One region of the Streptomyces sp. NBC_00872 genome, then DNA from elsewhere that is predicted to be linked to it. Evidence: riboswitches for the same ligand, from Rfam matches in the RefSeq annotation. Region 1 holds a riboswitch; each other region holds the start of a gene.
The links. Region 1 has a riboswitch for cyclic di-AMP ahead of OG214_RS09705 (transglycosylase SLT domain-containing protein). Riboswitches for the same ligand answer to the same signal wherever they lie in the genome.

Region 1 (4,754 bases):
GTCTGTTCCCATCACGCGGCCGGGGCGCGTGCGGCTGCCGAGCATCTGCTGGGGCTCGGGCACACCCGCGTCGGCTATATGGAGAGGACCAGTCCGCACACGGCCCCGCAGATCCGGTCGGGCCTCGCCGTCGGACTGGAGCGCGCCGGGCTCGACCCGGCTCCCGTGGTCACGGCCTCACTGCCGCGCTGGACCGCCGAGGACGCGGACGGCTTCCTCGGCCGTCTGGTGGCGCGGGGGGCGACGGCCGCACTCTGCTTCGCGGACCGTGAAGCGTCCTTGCTGGTCGGCGCGGCGCGGCGGCGCGGACTGAACGTCCCGGAGGACCTTTCCGTGATCGGCTACGACAACGAGGTGGCCGACCTGTGCGAAGTGCCTCTGACCACCGTGTCCCCGGCGAAGACGGATATCGGCCGACGGGCCGCGGACATCCTCAGAGCCCGTATCGCCGACCCGGACGCCCCACGGCGGCAGGAAGCATTTGTGCCGCACCTTGTGGTGCGCGACTCCACGGGCCCGGCGCCCCGGCGGCACTGAAGCACGCGCGACGCTCCCTCGTACTCGCGGTTCGGCGGTCGCGAGCGGACGTACGCGTCAGAGTTCGCGGCCATGGGTTTCGGCGTACCTGATCAGATCCTCGTAGGTCTGTCCGTCGGGGCGGTAGAACTCGTCGCGGTCACGGCCGGGGCCGTCGGCCAGGGCTTCGCCCAGAAGCCTGGAGACGGTCAGGGCCGCGGACAGCGGCCGGTGATCGACGACGATCTCGTCCACCTGGCCCTGGTCGTTGATATGGAACACGCCGACCCCCGTCACCGGCCTGCCGTCGACCACGGCGGTGTACTCGTTCATCCGGCGGTCACCGAACTCGCCCTCCCAGACGGGAGTGAACTCCCGGTAGAGGCCGAGCACGGCACGAATCTGCGCCCGCACCGCCTCGGCTCCCCGCAGACTGCCGTTCATCACCGAACCGGCGAGCACGACATCCGGCGCCAGATCCCTCAGAAACCACGGATCCTGTGACACTGAACCTCCTCGTGGAACAGACGAGTTACGCCATGAACGTACGCGACGCGACGATGCCGTCGTGGTCCCGGCGCACTCCCCAAGGACGGTCCCCTCGTTCCACCGCTTTCCTCCCCGAATAGCGGCGATACGCACTCGACACGCGCCCCGACGCGGAATAAATGACACCCACGTCGAATTGATGGGAGCATCGGGGCATAGCGCACCCGTTTTGAAAAGTAATTGTATGGGCGTTTTGCCCGCATTCTTCCCATGGTGCATTTGAGTAGTATTGGTACACCTTGGCATTCTCTGTACGGTGTTGTGACGTCAGAAATTCCGTCAAGGGTCATGATGTGCGTCACATCGGCGGTGTTCCATGCTTCCCGTCGCCTTGGCCATTTCGCTCCCGGGGAGCGAGAGTTGAGCTCCCGGATGACTTCTGTGTAACCGGATCATTCCGCTCTGGATTCGTCCGCCGGGATCGCGCTGTGAATTCAGGTCTTGTTTTTGTCCGGACGTTCCGCCTACGTTCACGTCAATCCGGACGGACCGCCGAATCCTGCCGCCGTCCGGAAACCGAATCCACTCACGCACGGCAGGAGCGGGGGACCCAGGTAAGGCGCCGTTCCGGAATCCGGACCGGCTTGGGGTGAAGCCGCGCTCATACCGCGGCCGGGCAGCTCCAGCCCGAACCCGACAGCTCACCTCGCAGGCGACGGAGAGGAATTCGTCATGCCCGCACAGGCCAAGCACCGCCGCCCCAGAACCAGCCCGTTCGCCCGAGGTCTCGCCGTCGTGGGCACGGGTGGTGCCGTACTCGCGCTCCCGTTCATCGCCGCGACCACCGCCGAGGCGGTGTCGTCGCCCGCCGCCGCGACGCAGAAGGACAATCCGGAGACCTACTCCGTCGTCGCGGGGGACTCGCTCTCCAGGATCGCGGCGGCGCACTCCGTCAGCGGCGGCTGGAAGAAGCTGTACGAGAACAACCGTGAGGTCATCGGCGGCAACCCGGCACTGATCCACCCCGGCGTCGAACTGACCCTCGGTGAGAGGACCGCGTCCGACCCGCCCGCCACCGCCACACCGGCCACCGCCACGTCGGCGACCACCGCACCGGCCACCGCCGTGGTCGAGCAGGAAACCGCCACACCGGCCACCGAGGAAACGACGGCGACCACGGAGGACGCTACGGCGACCGCCGAGGACGCGACGGCTGCCACCGAGGACGCTACGGCTGATACGAGCGACACCGTCACCCAGGCGGCCCCGAAGACGTACACCGACGATCTGGACGGCTGGATCAACGAGTCGCTGGACGTCATGGCCGCCCAGGGCATCCCCGGCAGCTACGACGGTATCTACCGGAACATCATGCGTGAGTCCTCCGGCAATCCGTCGGCCATCAACAACTGGGACTCCAACGCCGCCGCCGGTACGCCCTCCAAGGGCCTGCTCCAGGTCATCGACCCCACGTTCCAGGCCTACCACGTGCCCGGTACGTCGATGGACAGCTTCGACCCGGTCGCCAACATCACCGCCGCGTGCAATTACGCGGCCGACCGGTACGGCTCGATCGACAATGTGAACGGCCCCTACTGACAGGCCCCGCCGACAGGCTCCGGCGGCGGTCGACGCTGACGTACCGTCACCTCCGTACAGACCCGCGCGCTCGCGCACACGCGCACCCGCACAGACGGCCGGACCCGGCCGGGACATCCCTCCGTCCCGGCCGGGTCCGGCCATCTGCCCGTCCGCCGCCGCCCTCGGTTCATCGCCCTCCGGCGGGCACAGGTGCGAGGGGGTGTTCACGCACCCGCGCGAGCAGGGCCGCCGGATCCGGGTCCGGCTGAAGGGCGTTCAGGAGCAGCAGCCACAGATCGTGCAGCGCTTCCTCGATCTGCCGGCGCCCCTCCAGTGCGTCGGAGACGGTGTGCAGTCCGAAGAAGGCGCACACGAGTCCGTGCGCGGCCACCTGAGGGGTGACGCCCTGCGTGAGTTCCCCCTCCTGCCGGGCCTCTTCGAGAAGTTTGGTGACGGTTTCCAGCCAGCCCACAAAAGGTCTCGGCAGCGTGACATTGATAGCGGTGCGCTCCGCCCAGAGCCGGGCGCCCGCGCGGATGACCACATCGTCCCGGAAGGCCCTCGCCACCTCGAAACTCAGCGCGACCAGCCGTTCCAGCGCCGGGCGGTCGGACGAGCTGTAACGGTCGATCAGATCGGGCCAGGTCGCGAAATGCTCCTCGACAATGGCGAGGGCGAGATTCTCCTTGCTGGCGTAGTGGAAGTAGATGGCTCCGCTGGTACGGCCGGACTGCGCGCTGATATCGCTGATACTGGTGCCTGAGTAACCCCGCTCATCGAACAACTGTGCCGCCGCTTCCAGGAGAAACCTCCGCGTCGTTTTCGCCCGAACCTGCTCCACCCGAACCCGCACGTGTACCTCGGATTGCCGTTCCGTTAAATGACAGCAGGCAATGTAGCGGCTTTTCCCACCGGGCGTGGCGGGCTTGGCGGCTCCGGGCTGGGGTGCGTAGCAACGAAAATTGCGGTGTTCTTGTCGCATGAATACAACGGTTGCTGAGGCATCGATCGTCGGCACCATGGAGGACGTCCGCCCACTGTCCTGGTCGCGTACGGTCGCACGCGAGATGGTGCACCGGGACTCCGTGGCCGAGGTGCTGCTCACCGATGTACGGCGGAGTCCGGACGGCGGATTCGAAGCCGCGGCGTCCTGGTCCCGGTCCCATCCGACTTTCCCGCGCGACGGCGCCGATCTGCACAGTCCGCTGATGATCGTCGAGACTCTGCGCCAGCTCGGGATCTATATCCCGCTCCGGTATTTCGATGTCGCGCCCACCGCGCATCTGCTCATCACCGATCTGTTCTTCGGGATCGACCCGTCGGCGGAACCCCGGGCGGTCTCCGGTGCCACCGGCGTGACCTGCGCCGTACGGGCGAGCGAGGTGCGCCGCGCCGCCGAGGACGGCGCGGTCACCGGACTGCGGCTCGATGTCTCCTTCTCCGCCCGGGGGACGGTGTTCGCGCGGGCCGGGGGCGGTGCGCGCGTCATGGACGGCGAACGGTACGACGCCGTACGGACCGGCCGTCAGCGCTTCGCCGCACCGGGGAGTGCGACCGGCCCGCCCCGCCCCGACTTCCGCGGGCTGGGGGTGACGGGCGCGCACGATGTCGTCCTGGGACTCGACGGCTCCACCCTCCTGGTCGATCCGGCCGACCCGCGGCACCCCTTCTTCTTCGACCACGCCACGGATCATGTTCCCGGCATCATTCTGCTGGAAGCCGCGCGCCAGGCCGCCGCCGTGGAAAGCCGGGGCGCTCTGCTGCGTCCCACCGGCGGACGACTCGAAGCAGCACGCTTTATCGAATACAGTCCGCCCGCTCGAATTATCTGCGTGCCCCACCACGACATCTGTGTGTTCCGTTTTCTCCAGGACGGGGAACAGAAGGCTTTTGGCGTCCTCCGCTACAGGTAAAGCCTGGGAATACTCTGTGAAGTCACTTGACTACCAATAGTTTTCCTCTCTAGCGTAGCGATCGTTATGTTCTTGGGTGGTCGCCTCAACCGGCCTTCTCCATAAGGCCGCGACTGCCCGGATCGCGCCCGCCCGACAGCGGGTGACCAGCGTGCCCGCGGTGTTTCGCACTGTCGCGGCGGCCAGTGCTGCCGCTAATCGGGCTCTTCTGAACGGAACAATCGGATGACAGCTCATCGCATCCTTTCCTGGACT
Region 2 (4,754 bases), 3.4 Mb from region 1:
GTTCGCCGCCTCGGGCGCCAGCGCGGCGGACGCCTCCACCTGGGACCGTGTCGCGGAATGCGAGAGCGGCGGCATGTGGAGCGCGGACCTCGGCAACGGCCACTACGGCGGCCTCCAGCTCAGCCAGGAGACCTGGGACGCCTTCGGTGGCGGGGAGTACGCGGCCCGCGCCGACCTCGCCAGCCGCTCCCAGCAGATAGCCGTGGCCGAGAAGGTGCTCGCGGCGCAGGGCGTGAAGGCCTGGTCGAGCTGCGCGCCGGTCTCCGGGCTCACGGGCGCCCTGCTGGAGGGTGTCGGTCTCGGGGGCGGCTCCGGCTCGGCGGGGGCCGCGCAGGACGACCGGAGCGACAGCCCCGCGGACGCTCCCTCCGGTACTCCGGACGCCACGCCCTCCGCCCCCTCCGACGGGAAGACGCCGCCCGGAGAGCCGGTCCCCTCCGGTTCGGCCACCACGCCCGCACCGGGAACCTCCGCTTCCGCGGACGGCGGCAAGGGCGCTGAGGGCCTCGGCTCCGACGGTCTTGGCGCCGACGGCCTCGGTGGCACCGCCGCCGGCGGTACGGAGTCGGCCAAGGGCAAGCACCGCGGTGAGGCCGCCCAGGAGGATGCCGTAACGGGCAATTCGGATGAAGGGCTTGATTACGGCCGTCATGCCTCACGGGGTGACGGACTGTCGCGTAGTACGGACGGTCTGACGGATCGTGCGGAATCGCCCGCTCCGGCGGAGGCCGACCGGCCCGTCGAGCGCAACTGGCTGATCGCCGACGGGCAGAAGGTGCTCGGCGGCTGGCTGTGAGACGAACGGGCTGACGGCTCCGGGGCTGTCGGCGCGGTGGCTGAGGGGTGAACGGGGGGCGGCCGGTGTGCCGCCCCCCTGGCGCGCCCCGGCGCTTCCCGCTGGGCCCCGGTGTGCCCCGGTGTGCCATGGGGGTGTCCTCCCTGGCCGCGGCCCTGATCTCCCCCTGGCTCCCTCCGCGTCTCCCCCTCGGTCTCCCCCCTCGGCCTCTTCCTTGATCCCGCCCTTGAACTGCCGTGAAGTGGCACGGATGCAAGGGTAGTTCGCTGCCCTATGTCCACTTCTGTGCAAGTGAGACAAGGGTCTCTTTGCTGCAACTAGGGACTTTTGGCCTACGGGTTGCCCCGCTTTCCGCTCTCACCAGCGGAAATGCGTAAACCCGGAGGGTGGGTAAGGGTGTTATTTCCCTGATGTTCTCCTTTGAAGAACCGACGGGCCTGTGATTACGGTCTGAACCGCTCGCACCGCGGGCCTCGTCGACCGTCACGCCGAATCCTGCCGTCGGTCGGGGGGAGTAGTCGTCGCGTCATGCGCCGAAGGCAGGAGCGGGGGACCCAAGGTTTGTGCCGGCCCCGGCCGTCGAGAGACGGCCGACGACCGGCTAGGGGTGAAGCCGGGTGCGCGAGCACCCGGCCGGGCAACTCACTTGGCCCGAACCCGACAGCTCACCTCGTAGGCGTCGGTGAGGAGAGTTCCATGCCGCGTTCCAGCAAGGGTTCCAGCAAGGGCAGGCACCGCCGTCCCTCCCGCTCCGTGACCGCCCGCTACGCCACGCTCGCCGGCATCACCGGCGCCGCTGTCGCGGTCCCGCTGATCGGCGCCACCTCCGCGTCCGCCGCGACCGCCTCCGAGTGGGACCAGGTCGCCCAGTGCGAGTCCGGCGGCAACTGGTCCATCAACACCGGCAACGGGTACTACGGCGGACTCCAGTTCAGCGGCTCCACTTGGGCCGCCTACGGAGGCACCGCCTACGCGGCCAGGGCCGACCTCGCCTCGAAGTCCCAGCAGATCGCCGTCGCCGAGAAGGTCCTGGCCGGCCAGGGCAAGGGCGCGTGGCCCACCTGCGGGGTGAACCTCTCCGGCGCCGCGTACGACGGTGGCTCGGCGGGCTCGGGCTCCGGCTCTGATTCCGGTTCCGGTTCCGCTTCGAATTCCGGCTCCGGCTCCGGCTCCGGCTCGGGATCCGGCTCCGGTACGGGAGAACAGGCCTCCCCGCAGCAGACCCGGCCCGCGCAGCCGAAGCGGGAGCAGGCGCAGCCCGCCTCGCGCGGTGAGACCCGCGCCGCCACGGCCACGATCGAGAAGGGCGACGGCGAGTACAAGGTCAAGTCCGGCGACAGCCTCTCCAAGATCGCCGCCGCGCAGCAGGTGAAGGGCGGCTGGAAGAAGCTGTTCGACCTGAACAAGGACATCGTCCGCGACGCCGATCTGATCTACCCGGGCCAGCAGCTCCACCTGAGCTGACCCGCCCCCCGATCCCCCCGGCCCGGCGCGTGATCCCCCGTACGCGCCGGGCCGGGGTCTGCCCTCTTCCCGGCGTACGGAGGGGGCACTCGGGGAGTACGGAGGGGGTACGCGGGGCGGCGCTCACGGCGGTGCGCACGACGGTGCTCATAGGTGCGCCGAGGCGCTCGGGTGCTAGGTCCTGTCCGGCGGATCTTCGTGGGCCCGGAACGCCTGGCACGGCACCTCGCCGCGTTGTCGGAGTCGTCCAAGTACGTCCAGTACGAGGACGATCCTCCGCCTTGCGATGTACCGCACCAGACGCCCCGGGCTGATCCACGAAGATCCGCCGGACAGGACCTAGATCCGTCCCAGCGGGCGGGCACCGGGCGGCCGACGTCTCCGAGCCGGTTAGGCTCTTGCCGCAAGGCCAATGAGACCCTGCACTCCAAGCGTCACATCCCAGAAGGAGATGCTCGTGCCGTCCATCGACGTCGTCGTAGCCCGGGAAATCCTGGACTCCCGAGGCAACCCCACGGTCGAGGTCGAGGTCGGCCTCGACGACGGCAGCACCGGCCGTGCTGCTGTCCCCTCCGGTGCCTCCACCGGTGCGTTCGAGGCCGTGGAACTCCGTGACGGAGACCCCGACCGCTACCTGGGCAAGGGTGTCGAGAAGGCCGTACTCGCCGTCATCGAGCAGCTCGGCCCGGAGCTCGTCGGCTACGACGCCACCGAGCAGCGCCTGATCGACCAGGCCATGATCGACCTGGACGCCACCGAGAACAAGGGCTCGCTCGGCGCCAACGCCATCCTCGGTGTCTCCCTCGCCGTCGCGCACGCCGCCTCCGAGGCCTCGGACCTCCCGCTCTTCCGCTACCTGGGCGGCCCGAACGCGCATCTGCTGCCCGTTCCGATGATGAACATCCTGAACGGCGGCTCGCACGCCGACTCCAATGTGGACATCCAGGAGTTCATGATCGCCCCGATCGGCGCGGAGTCCTTCTCCGAGGCGCTGCGCTGGGGCGCCGAGGTCTACCACACCCTCAAGAAGGTCCTGAAGCAGAAGGGGCTCTCCACCGGCCTCGGCGACGAGGGCGGCTTCGCGCCGAACCTGGAGTCCAACCGCGCCGCGCTGGACCTGATCCTCGAAGCCATCAAGGAAGCCGGCTATGTGCCGGGCCGCGACATCGCGCTCGCGCTCGACGTCGCCGCCTCCGAGTTCTACAAGGACGGCTCGTACGAGTTCGAGGGCAAGTCCCGCTCGGCCGCCGAGATGACCGAGTACTACGAGGAGCTGGTCGCCGCCTACCCGCTCGTCTCCATCGAGGACCCGCTCTTCGAGGACGACTGGGCCGGCTGGAAGGTCGTCACCGACAAGCTCGGCTCCAAGGTGCAGATCGTCGGCGACGACCTGTTCGTCACCAACCCGGAGCGGCTGGCCCGTGGCATCGAGGAGGGCTCCGCCAACGCCCTGCTGGTCAAGGTCAACCAGATCGGTTCGCTGACCGAGACCCTGGACGCCGTCGAGCTGGCCCAGCGCAACGGCTTCAAGTGCATGATGTCCCACCGCTCCGGCGAGACCGAGGACGTCACCATCGCCGACCTCGCCGTCGCGGTGAACTGCGGTCAGATCAAGACCGGCGCCCCGGCCCGCTCGGACCGTGTCGCCAAGTACAACCAGCTGCTGCGTATCGAGGAGATCCTCGACGACGCGGCGGTGTACGCGGGCCGCAGCGCGTTCCCGCGGTTCCGTTCCGCCTGAGCGCGAGCGGCGGGGCCGGGCCGGCCGTCGGGTGAGGCCGCCCGTCCCGCCCGTCGTCCGTACGTCCCCGGCCCCGGTCCCGTACCGTGTCCGGGGACGTACGCACGTAACAGGGGAGGCGAGCCATGGCCGGGAACCGGGACCGGTTCTCCACCGCGACCAGGCTGCGGCTGCTCGGCGAGCAGACCGCCGCGCGCGTCTACCGCTCGCAGAACCGCCGCCAGGACCGCCGCTCCCGTCTCACCGGCCGGGCGGCCTTTCTCGCCCTGGTCGTGTGCACACTGGTGGTGGCGCTCGCGTATCCGATGCGGCAGTACGTGTCGCAGCGGAACGAGATCGCCGAGCAGGAGCGGCAGGCGCGGGAGGCGAGGCAGCGGGTCGAGGAACTGCGCGACGAGAAGGCGCGGCTCCAGGACGACGCCTACATCCAGCGGCTGGCGCGCGAGCATCTCCACTATGTGAGGCCGGGGGAGAGCGGTTACACCATGATCGACCCGGACGCGGTGCGTGAGCGCCGTGAGGAGCGGGAGGCGACGGACCGCCCCTGGTACTCGAACGTCCTGGACGGCGTGGACACCGCGGACCGCACGGACCGGTAGGGACGCGTGCGGACCGGCGGTACCGGTGGACCGGCACGACCCCCGTACCAGCGGCACGATCCGTACCAGGCAAGCACCATCGTCATCAGGCACGCAGAACCGTAGAACCAAGGCAGGCATGGAAACCCCCCCTCCGCAGACCGAACGCACCGAG
Region 3 (4,754 bases), 5.5 Mb from region 1:
GCGGACGGCCGGCGGGACCCGCACCCTCGATCCGTACTCCAAGCTCCTGGAGGAGCGGATCATCTTCCTCGGCACCGCCGTCGACGACACCGCGGCCAACGATGTGATCGCGCAGTTCCTCCATCTCGAGTACGCCGCGCCCGACCGGGACATCTGCCTCTACATCAACTCCCCCGGCGGCTCGATCAGCGCCATGTCCGCGATCTACGACACGATGCAGCTCGTCACCTGCGACGTGGAGACGACCTGTCTCGGGCAGGCCGCCTCGACCGCCGCGGTACTGCTGGCGGCCGGCACCCCCGGAAAGCGGATGGCACTGCCCGGCGCCCGTGTCGTCGTCCAGCAGCCCGCCATCGAGGAGCCCGTCCGGGGCCAGCCGTCCGATCTGATGATCCACGCGGAGGAGATTCTGCGGCTGCGCGCCGTGCTCGCGTCGCTGCTCGTACGGCACACCGGCCAGAGCGAGCCGCGAATCGCCGAGGACATCGAACGGGACAGGATCTTCACCGCCGCCGACGCGAAGGCGTACGGTCTGATCGATCACGTGGTCCAGAACCGCAAGACGTCCCTCGGCGCGACCCACCCCTTCGGATCCCCCGGCGGGCGGTGACACGCCGATGCTGCCACCGGAACTGCCCCCGCTGCCCGCACTGACCCGCGCCGAGGGAGATCTCGTCGACAGCTTTCTCCATGTCCTCGATCTGCTGGGCCGGATCAACCCGGCGCGCGGCTCGGACACCTACAGCGCACTGCGCGCGGCCCAGGCGCTGCCCGCGCAAGCGGTCGCGCTGCGGGACGCCCTGACGGCGATGCACATGCGCGGTGAGACAGAACTGCACGCGGCGACGCTCGCCCGTGCGCTGCGCGTGCTCGACGGTGAGCGACGCGCCGGGCGCGTCACGATGCCCCCCGAAGACACGACTTGAGCCCGTTTCCGTTCCCGTATGGACGCGTCCGTACGGGAGCGGCTCGGCCTTTCGGGGGACGGATCTTCCGGACACTCCGGGGGACCCAAGTTGCGCGAAGCGGCCGGACGCGGGAAGCACCTCCCAACCGCCGCGCAGGTATGGGCCTCATCAGGGTCCGGGCCCCCGGTACGACACACCGCTTCGCCACCCGTACGGATCAGACGTGACGAACTTCACATAACGTCGTTGCGTCTCGGAAATCATCTGATTACGCGTCAAGATCCCTGGGACGACAAGCCCCCGCCACCCCCGGCGGGGCGGTCCGGGCGGACGCCGAGTCCTGCCGCCGTTCCGGATGTCTGGTCGACAGGAGTGGATCGGCAGGAGTGGAGGACCCGAGCAGTACGGGACGACCACGTATGCGTACATGGGCCGTCCCTTGGGGTGAAGCCGCTCACGCGGCCGGGCATCTTCGCCTGTCCGAACCCGACAGGTCATCCTTCACAGGCGGCTGACGAAGGGTTGCGCATGAATGCGCAGACATATGTCCCGTCTCTGCTGTCCCGGGCCGGTGCCGTATCGGTCCTCACCCTCGCTACGGTCGGGGGAACGATACTGGCACCCGGCGCCACGCCCGAGGCCCATGCCGCCGCACGCGCCGTCAAGGCGCTCCGGGTGGCCGCCTCCAAGGAAGGTTCGCCGTACCAGTGGGGGGCCACCGGACCCCATCGCTTCGACTGCTCGGGCCTGACGCTCTACTCGTTCAAGAAGGCCGGCAAGAAGCTCCCGCGCACCGCTCATCAGCAGTACAACGGGACCCGCCATATCTCGGCGTCCCACCGGCGCAAGGGCGACCTGGTGTTCTTCCACGCGGGTGGCTACGTCTACCACGTCGGTATCTACGCGGGCCGCGGGAAGATCTGGCACTCGCCCAAGACCGGTGCCCTGGTAAGGCTCGAACGGATCTGGTCCCGGAGCGTCATGTACGGCCGGGTGAACTGAGCGTGGCACGTTCCGCACCGGCCGGTGCGCGCCCGGCCGGTCCGGAACGGCCCCCCGAGAAACATGTCCGGTCCCCCCCTGGACCGGCGCACGGCACCCGCCCGGTCCTGACCGGGCGGCCCACCACCCCGCCGGTGACCACCGGCGTACGGAACACACGCGGCCGGTCCCAGGCCGTCGTGGAACAGCACGCGTTCCGTCCCCCCGCCGGCACGGGGACGGAACGCCCGGATCCCCGGCCGCACCAGGCCGGTACAAGGAACACACGCGGCCCGTCCCAGGCCGCCGCGGAACGCCCCGTGTCCCGTCCCTGGCCAGGACGGGACACGGGCCCGCGCCGACAGCACAGCGCCGGACACGGACCGTGCGCCGGCCCGTCCCCCGCCCTCTCCCCACCGGGAGGCGGGACATGGGACACCGGACGTGCGGCACGGGACACGCACGCGGATGTCCGCCGCCGTGGGCCGGTCAGCTCTGGACCGGGACCGTCCAGGGCAGCGCGATCCAGACCGTCTTGCCGCCCTCCGAGGTCGGTGTGACGGACACTTCCCCGCCGCTCTCCGCCGCCAGCGAGCGGACGATCACCATGCCCCGGCCGTTGTCCTGCTGCACGGCCGCCGGCAGCCGCTGCGGCCAGCGCGGATGGCTGTCGGTGACTCCGACACGGAGTCGTTCGTCCCGGTCGAGCACGATCTCCACGGTGAACGTGGGCGACTGGCCGAAGGTGTGCTGCACGGCGTTGGTCGCGAGCTCAGAGACGATGAGCCGCACCGTGTCGGCCGTCTCCGCCCGGCCCGGCAGACCCCACTCCGTCAGCAGGTCCGCGACATATCTTCGCGCCGCCGGTACCGACGCGGGATCGCTCGGAAGCGTGATGGATGCTTCCTGATGGTCTGCCATGGCGACGCCGTCCCTTTCCCGCCGGACCTGACTCCGCCGCAGTGCGGATGACTGCGCGGACGGCCTCGGACTGTGCTCAGCGTGCCACTCATCCTGCCGTTCACACGGCCGATCCACCGAGATCTGCATATATCTGTCGCTCGAAGTGGTGAACTCTGCTACGCGAGACCGTATTTGGGCGGCGAAAAGATAACTTCTCCGCCGCGGCGCACTCGGCGCCCACGGACGCTTACCGGAGCGGGTCGGCGAAGGGATCTATTCATGCGGCATATTCCGGCGGTACGCCGGCGCAGGCTCGGGGAGGAATTGCGCAGACTGCGCCAGCGGGCGGGGCTGACGAGCGGCGAGACGGCGCGGCTGCTGGGCTGGCACCAGTCGAAGGTGAGCCGGATCGAGACGGGCGTCAGCGGGGTCAAGGACGAGGACCTGGAGGGGCTGCTCGACGCCCTGGGTCTCACCGATCCCCAACTGCGGGCGCTGCTCGGCGCCTTGGCGGGAATCGCGGGCGGCGGCCCCGGGTGGTGGAAGGCGTACGGAGGGGTGATCCCGCCCCGCTACCGGGACTTCATCAGCCTGGAGTCACAGGCCTCCACGGCCCGTACGCTGGAGACTTCGGTGATGCCGGGGCTGCTCCAGACGCCCGACTACGCGCGTGCGGTGACCAGGGCGGCGCTGGACGGTCTGCCCGCCACGACGGTCGACTCCCTGGTCGAGGTACGGCTCGCCCGCCAGGAGTTGCTGCACTCCGCGACCCCGCTCGAACTCCACGCCGTACTCGACGAGGCGGTGCTCCGGCGCGAGGTGGGCGGTCCCGGGGTGATGCGGGGTCAGCTACGGCGTCTGTCCGAGCTGGCCCGGCTTCCGCAGGTCTGTCTCCAGGTCCTTCCGTTCACTTCGGGCGGCTATGTGGGACTCACCGGTCCTTTCGTTATCTTCTCATTCCCGGGCATTACTGATCTGGATTTGGTCGTTCTCGACCATTTGACGAATAGCCTCTATCTGGAACGGAAAGAAGACCTTGAGGCGTACTGCGCCGCGTTCCGTACGATGCAGGCGCATGCCCTCTCGCCCGAAGAATCATTGGATCTCATCGCCGGGATCGGTGACGGCGCGTAGGGAGCATCATGACCGCTTACCTCGCACAGCCCCCTGTCCAGACTCCATCCTCCGCCCCCCTCACACCCCCCGCCCCTACAACGACTTCCCCGGTGGCCCCCCTGGCCACGGCCGCCACGGCCGCCCGCTGGCGGCGCAGCAGCTACAGCACCGGGGCGAACAACTGCGTCGAGTCCGCGCGCGTCGGCGCGGACGCACTGGCTGTACGGGACTCGAAGAACGTGACCCGGCCTCACCTCTCCTTCTCGGCCGCCGCGTGGACGTCCTTCGTCACCGCGCTGCGCGAGGAGGACATCGCGTACTGACCGACCTGCCCGACCGGCCCGACCGGGCAGGACCAGGTCAGACGGCGGTCGCGTCCGCGGGCGCGACCGCCGTGATCGTCCGTACCGCCGTATCGATCTGATCCTCCGTCAGATCAGCGCGCGCGGTGAGCCTGAGCCGGGAGATGCCGTCCGGCACCGACGGCGGGCGGAAGCACCCCACGGCCAGCCCTCCGCCCCGGCAGTCGGCGGCCCAGCGCACGGCCGCCTCCGGTGACGGCGCCTGTACGGAGACGACGGCGGCGTCCGGTGGCGCGGCGGTCAGCCCCGCCGCTGTCAGCCGTCGGTGCAGCGTACGGGCGACCTCACGGGCACGGTCCGCCCTGCCGGGCTCCCGGCGCAGCAGCCGCAGACTCTCCAGCGCGCCGCCCACGGCCGCCGGCGCGAGTCCCGTGTCGAAGATGAACGTCCGCGCGGCGTTGACGAGATGCTCGATGACCCGGGCCGGGCCGAGTACCGCACCGCCCTGGCTGCCCAGGGACTTGGAGAGGGTGAGGGTGGCGAC
Region 4 (4,754 bases), 1.1 Mb from region 1:
GTCACCATGACCGTGCCGACCGCCCCGGTCAGATCGGCGACGGCCCGCTCGAAGCGCTCGGCGACATCGTCGGGGTCGGTGCCGGGCCGGATGATGTCATTGCCGCCCGCGCAGAAGGTCACCAGATCGGGGGCGAGTTCCTTGGCCCGGGGTATCTGCTCGCTGACGATCTGGTCGAGGAGCCGGCCGCGTACGGCGAGATTCGCGTAGCGGAAATCTCCGTGCACGGTGTCCGCGGGACCGGGCGGGAGGGCCGCCTCGCCGGTCACCGGATCGGTGAGCCGGTCAGCCAGTTGATCGGCGAGCAGAACCGCGAGCCGGTCCGCCCAGCCGACATACCGTCCATCGGGTCCGGGATCGCCCACGCCCTCCGTGAAGCTGTCACCGATCGCCGTGTACGACCCGAATACGCCTCTTCTTCTTGATCTCGAATCGTCTGCCACAACACCACATCTTTCACCCGCAGATGTGACCTACGCGACCGTAAGAAACGGTTGACGAGGGGTGAGATACACCATTGGTCAATTTTCGGCCAAGCGGGAATATGCCCAACGCTCTCCGTCCGGCACGGAACTGCCGGACGGAGAGCGGAGAAAGGACGTTGCCATGCCTCGAACGGGGCCGTGTCTCAGATGTTGACACCCTGATCGCGGAGATACGCCAGCGGGTCGATGTCCGAGCCGTAGTCCGGTCCGGTACGGATCTCGAAGTGCAGGTGCGGACCCGTGACATTGCCGGTGGCGCCGGAGAGACCGATCTGCTGGCCCTCGCTGACGGTGTCGCCCTCGGAGACGGATATGGAGGAGAGATGGGCGTACTGCGAGTAGCGGCCGTCACTGTGCTCGATGACGATCTGGTTGCCGTACGAGCCGCCCCAGCCCGCCGCCACGACCGTGCCCGCGCCGACCGCCTTCACCTCGGTGCCCGTGTCGACCAGGAAGTCCACACCGGTGTGGTAGCCGCTGGCCCAACTGCTGCCCGAGGCGTGGTACGGAGTGCCGATCTGCGGATCGTCGACCGGCGTGGTGAAGCCGGAGTCGCTGCTCTGCTCCGGCGTGTCGGCGGGCGCGGGCGTCGACGCCCCGTTGTCGTCGGCCGGTGTGGCGGTCGACGGGTCCGAGGAACCGCCGTCGGAGGAGTGGGACGGCTCGGCCGGCTTCGCGGGACGGGTGTGCTCCCCGCCCCTCGTCTTGATGGTCAGCTTGAGCCCGGGGTGGATCAGCGACGGGTCGGATCCGACGGCCTTGCGGTTGTCCGCGTACAGCTTGTGCCAGCCGCCCCGGACATGCTGCTCCTTGGCGATCTTCGACAGGGAGTCGCCCGGGACCACGGAGTAGATCCGGGTCTTGGCGGCACTCTTCTTGGCGGTGGCCTTCTTCGCGCCGGCCTGCTCCCCGCCGAGCTGTTGCTGGGAGACGGCCTCGGGCGCGCTGGCGGGTGCGGCCTTCTGCGCGGCGTGCGCGCCGGTGGCACCGATGAGCGGAAGTGCGATGGCGGCTCCACCGGTACCGGCGGCTATGAATCCGCGCGATACCGGGTTGTTGGCCTTGTGACGGCGGTGCTTACCCTTCGCGGGCATGGCGAATTCCTCTCCGGCGCCTGCGAGGTGAGCTGTCGGGTTCGGACTGGAGATGCCCGGTCGCACTTACCGCGCGACTTCACCCCAAGCCGTTCCGGAGTTCCGGATCGGCGTACTACCTGGGTCCCCCGCTCCTGCCACGCATTGCTTGACGATAAGAATTCCGGACGGCGGCAGGATTCGGCGGTCCGACCGGATTGAGGGTGAACGTAGGCGAGTGGGGCGAGTGGAACAAGGGATGCTTTTCCACCGACAAGTCGCACTCGCATTTAACCCGGTTTTACCGGTCACCCTGTGTCGACAACGATCTCCGAACTCCGCGTCGGACAAGGAATTCGAATACATGGCACCGCCACGGAACGTCACGGATATGATCCTGGTCACGGACCGGAACCCATCTCCACCGCGACCGGGGCAGGGTGTAAGGAATCACCCAATACGGACAGATGGGCATTTGGGCGATATCCATCCGCGAATAATGTCCGAATGCTCCCACTGGATTCCCGACAGTCGAACTGATTGCCACACGAACAGATGTCGTACTGTCAGAGGTCGACAGCGTCGGCGAGCCGCGCCGACGGCAGACACGGAGGAGCAGGCCGTGACGCAGCAGGTCCCGTCGACAGAGCCCGAGCTGGCCGGCGTGCGCAACTTCCGCGATGTCGGAGGACTGCCCACCACGGACGGCAGGCAGGTCCGTCCGGGCCGGCTCTTCCGCAGCGGCCATCTCGCCGGCGCCACCGCGGCCGACGCGGCCTTTCTCTCGTCCCTCGGACTTCACACGATCTTCGACTTCCGCAATGCGGCCGATCTGAAGCTCGACGGCGCGGACGTGGAACTGCCCGGCGTGCGCAATGTGAACATTCCGCTCACCGACCCCGCCGACGGCGCCGAGTTCTGGCGGATGGTCAGGGACGGCGATCTGGACCAGCTCCGCTCGCTCCTCGCGGACGGCAGGGCCGCGGCCCGGATGACCGGCTCGTACCGCTCGATCATCAAGGAGCGCACCGCCGAGCACAGCCGTGTCCTGCACGCCCTCGCCGAGGACAGCGTGCCGGCGCTCATGCACTGCGCCGCGGGCAAGGACCGGGCCGGTCTCTCGATCGCGGTGGCCCTGCTCGCGGTCGGGGTGGAGCCCGAGGCGATCGAAGCCGACTATCTGAAGTCGAACGACCCGCACCGCCGTTATCCGGTCCGGCGCAGCGACAATTCGCCCACCGGGACGCCCACCGAGGTGATGGACCTGCTCAGCCCGCTCTTCGACGCGCGCGCCGAGTATCTCGCGGCGGCCTTCGAGACCATCGAGAAGACCTGGGGCAGCACCGACACCTATCTGGCCGAGGGGCTGAGACTGGCCCCCGAAACCCGTGAACGGCTCCGCGCCCGCCTCCTCGACTAGGCCCTGTCCGGTCAATCGCGCCGGTGTCGTGGTTGGGACATGTCCCAACCACGACACCCCTGAAGCAGTGACAGCCCCTCCGGCGCTACCAGATTCTGTCCAACAGCGCGTGACAGCGCAGTTGAACGAAGGGGCTGGACAGATGAGACGTATCCGCCTGACGGCGGCGGTATCCATGGCCTTGCTGATGACCGTGGGTGCCGTGGCGCCGGTCGCGGCCCGGCCCTCCGCCCGGGACGCGGCGACCGACGGGCCCGCCGCCACCGGCGCCACCGCGGTGGGCACCCCCACGACGGTGCGGCTGATCACCGGTGACCGGGTGACGCTCAGCACGGGCCCGGACGGAAAGCACGCGGCCTCGGTCCGGCCCGGCCCCGGCCGTGACGGCATCCTCTTCCGGACCGCCGAGCAGGACGGCCGGCTGTCCGTCCTGCCGTCCGACGCGGCGGACCTGGTCTCCGCGGGAACGCTGGACCGGGAACTGTTCGATGTGACCGCACTCGTCTCACAGGGGTACGACGAGGCGCACACCGACTCGCTCCCGCTGATCGTGGCCCAGCCCGCCGGCACGTCCGCCGGGGCACGGGCCACCGAGACCCTGCGTACCCTGTCCGGGTTCCAGGAGGACTCCGCACCCTCGCACCGGTTGGAGAGCATCGGAGCCCGCTCGCTGCGGATAGCCGGGGACGATCTCGGCGCGTTCTGGCGCACACTCGCCCCCGCCGGGGACACGATGACCGCCAGTGGGCTCCGGGCCACCCCCAAGATCTGGCTGGACGGCAAGGTGAACGCCACCCTGGACCGCAGCACGGCCCAGATCAACGCCCCCGCCGCCTGGGACGCCGGCTACCAGGGCCAGGGGGTCAAGGTCGCCGTCCTCGACACCGGCGCGGACGCGGCACACCCCGATCTGGCGGGCCGGATCGTCGAGGCCAGGGACTTCTCCGGCAGCGGCGGCACCGAGGACGTCTTCGGCCACGGCACACATGTCGCGTCCACCGTCGGCGGCAGCGGCGCCGCGTCCGGCGGCAGCCGCAAGGGTGTCGCCCCGCGGTCCGGACTGCTGATCGGCAAGGTCCTCGGCAACGACGGCTACGGCACCGAGTCCCAGGTCATCGAGGGCATGGAGTGGGCCGCGGCCGAGGGCGCCAAGGTCATCAACATGAGTCTGGGCTCCGACGCCCCGACCGACGGCACCGACCCGATGAGCCGCGCGCTGGACGAACTCACCGCGAGCAGCGGCGCCCTGTTCGTCGTGGCTGCGGGCAACAGCGGGGAGATGGGTGACCGGACGGTCGGCTCACCCGGCGCGGCCGACGCCGCGCTCACGGTCGGCGCCGTGGACCGTGACGACTCGCTCGCCCCGTTCTCCAGCCGCGGGCCCCGTCTCGGCGACGGCGCGGTGAAGCCCGATGTCACCGCGCCCGGTGTCGGTATCGTGGCCGCCCGCGCCGCGGGGACCACCATGGGAGACCCCGTCGACCCGTACTACGTCGCGGCGTCCGGCACCTCCATGGCCACACCGCATGTGACCGGTGCCGCGGCCCTGCTCGCCCAGGAGCACCCGGACTGGCGCGCCGACCGTCTCAAGGACGCTCTGGTCAGCACCGCCCGTACGGTGCCCGGCCAGCAGCCGCCGCAGCAGGGCGGCGGCCGGATCGATCTCGCGGCAGCCGCGCTCGGCCCCCTCACCGCCACCGGCACCGTCGCGCTGGGCCCGTTCCAGGCGGGCACGACCGCCGCGAAGGCCCAGACAGACGGCTCCGGGACCGCCAC

Region 2: linked by a shared signal. The riboswitch ahead of OG214_RS24230 (transglycosylase family protein) and the one ahead of OG214_RS09705 (transglycosylase SLT domain-containing protein) in region 1 are both predicted to bind cyclic di-AMP.
Region 3: linked by a shared signal. The riboswitch ahead of OG214_RS33105 (C40 family peptidase) and the one ahead of OG214_RS09705 (transglycosylase SLT domain-containing protein) in region 1 are both predicted to bind cyclic di-AMP.
Region 4: linked by a shared signal. The riboswitch ahead of OG214_RS04800 (peptidoglycan DD-metalloendopeptidase family protein) and the one ahead of OG214_RS09705 (transglycosylase SLT domain-containing protein) in region 1 are both predicted to bind cyclic di-AMP.

Annotation. Positions count from the first base shown of each region.
Region 1 covers NZ_CP108806.1:2,274,368-2,279,121, reverse strand. Annotated here, with positions in the region: gene OG214_RS09715 (substrate-binding domain-containing protein) at 1-537, shown strand, start outside; gene OG214_RS09710 (hypothetical protein) at 595-1,023, opposite strand; cyclic di-AMP (ydaO/yuaA leader) riboswitch at 1,572-1,733, shown strand; gene OG214_RS09705 (transglycosylase SLT domain-containing protein) at 1,738-2,604, shown strand; gene OG214_RS09700 (ScbR family autoregulator-binding transcription factor) at 2,774-3,439, opposite strand; gene OG214_RS09695 (ScbA/BarX family gamma-butyrolactone biosynthesis protein) at 3,606-4,499, shown strand; gene OG214_RS09690 (HAD family phosphatase) at 4,725-4,754, shown strand, end outside.
Region 2 covers NZ_CP108806.1:5,624,387-5,629,140, forward strand. Annotated here, with positions in the region: gene OG214_RS24225 (transglycosylase family protein) at 1-796, shown strand, start outside; cyclic di-AMP (ydaO/yuaA leader) riboswitch at 1,318-1,490, shown strand; gene OG214_RS24230 (transglycosylase family protein) at 1,493-2,260, shown strand; gene eno (phosphopyruvate hydratase) at 2,712-4,001, shown strand; gene OG214_RS24240 (septum formation initiator family protein) at 4,127-4,600, shown strand; gene OG214_RS24245 (DUF501 domain-containing protein) at 4,719-4,754, shown strand, end outside.
Region 3 covers NZ_CP108806.1:7,730,113-7,734,866, reverse strand. Annotated here, with positions in the region: gene OG214_RS33115 (ATP-dependent Clp protease proteolytic subunit) at 1-610, shown strand, start outside; gene OG214_RS33110 (hypothetical protein) at 618-926, shown strand; cyclic di-AMP (ydaO/yuaA leader) riboswitch at 1,230-1,433, shown strand; gene OG214_RS33105 (C40 family peptidase) at 1,437-1,910, shown strand; gene OG214_RS33100 (ATP-binding protein) at 2,379-2,810, opposite strand; gene OG214_RS33095 (helix-turn-helix domain-containing protein) at 3,072-3,926, shown strand; gene OG214_RS33090 (DUF397 domain-containing protein) at 4,019-4,231, shown strand; gene OG214_RS33085 (8-amino-7-oxononanoate synthase) at 4,269-4,754, opposite strand, start outside.
Region 4 covers NZ_CP108806.1:1,139,535-1,144,288, forward strand. Annotated here, with positions in the region: gene OG214_RS04795 (SGNH/GDSL hydrolase family protein) at 1-443, opposite strand, end outside; gene OG214_RS04800 (peptidoglycan DD-metalloendopeptidase family protein) at 629-1,579, opposite strand; cyclic di-AMP (ydaO/yuaA leader) riboswitch at 1,584-1,743, opposite strand; gene OG214_RS04805 (tyrosine-protein phosphatase) at 2,181-2,978, shown strand; gene OG214_RS04810 (S8 family peptidase) at 3,121-4,754, shown strand, end outside.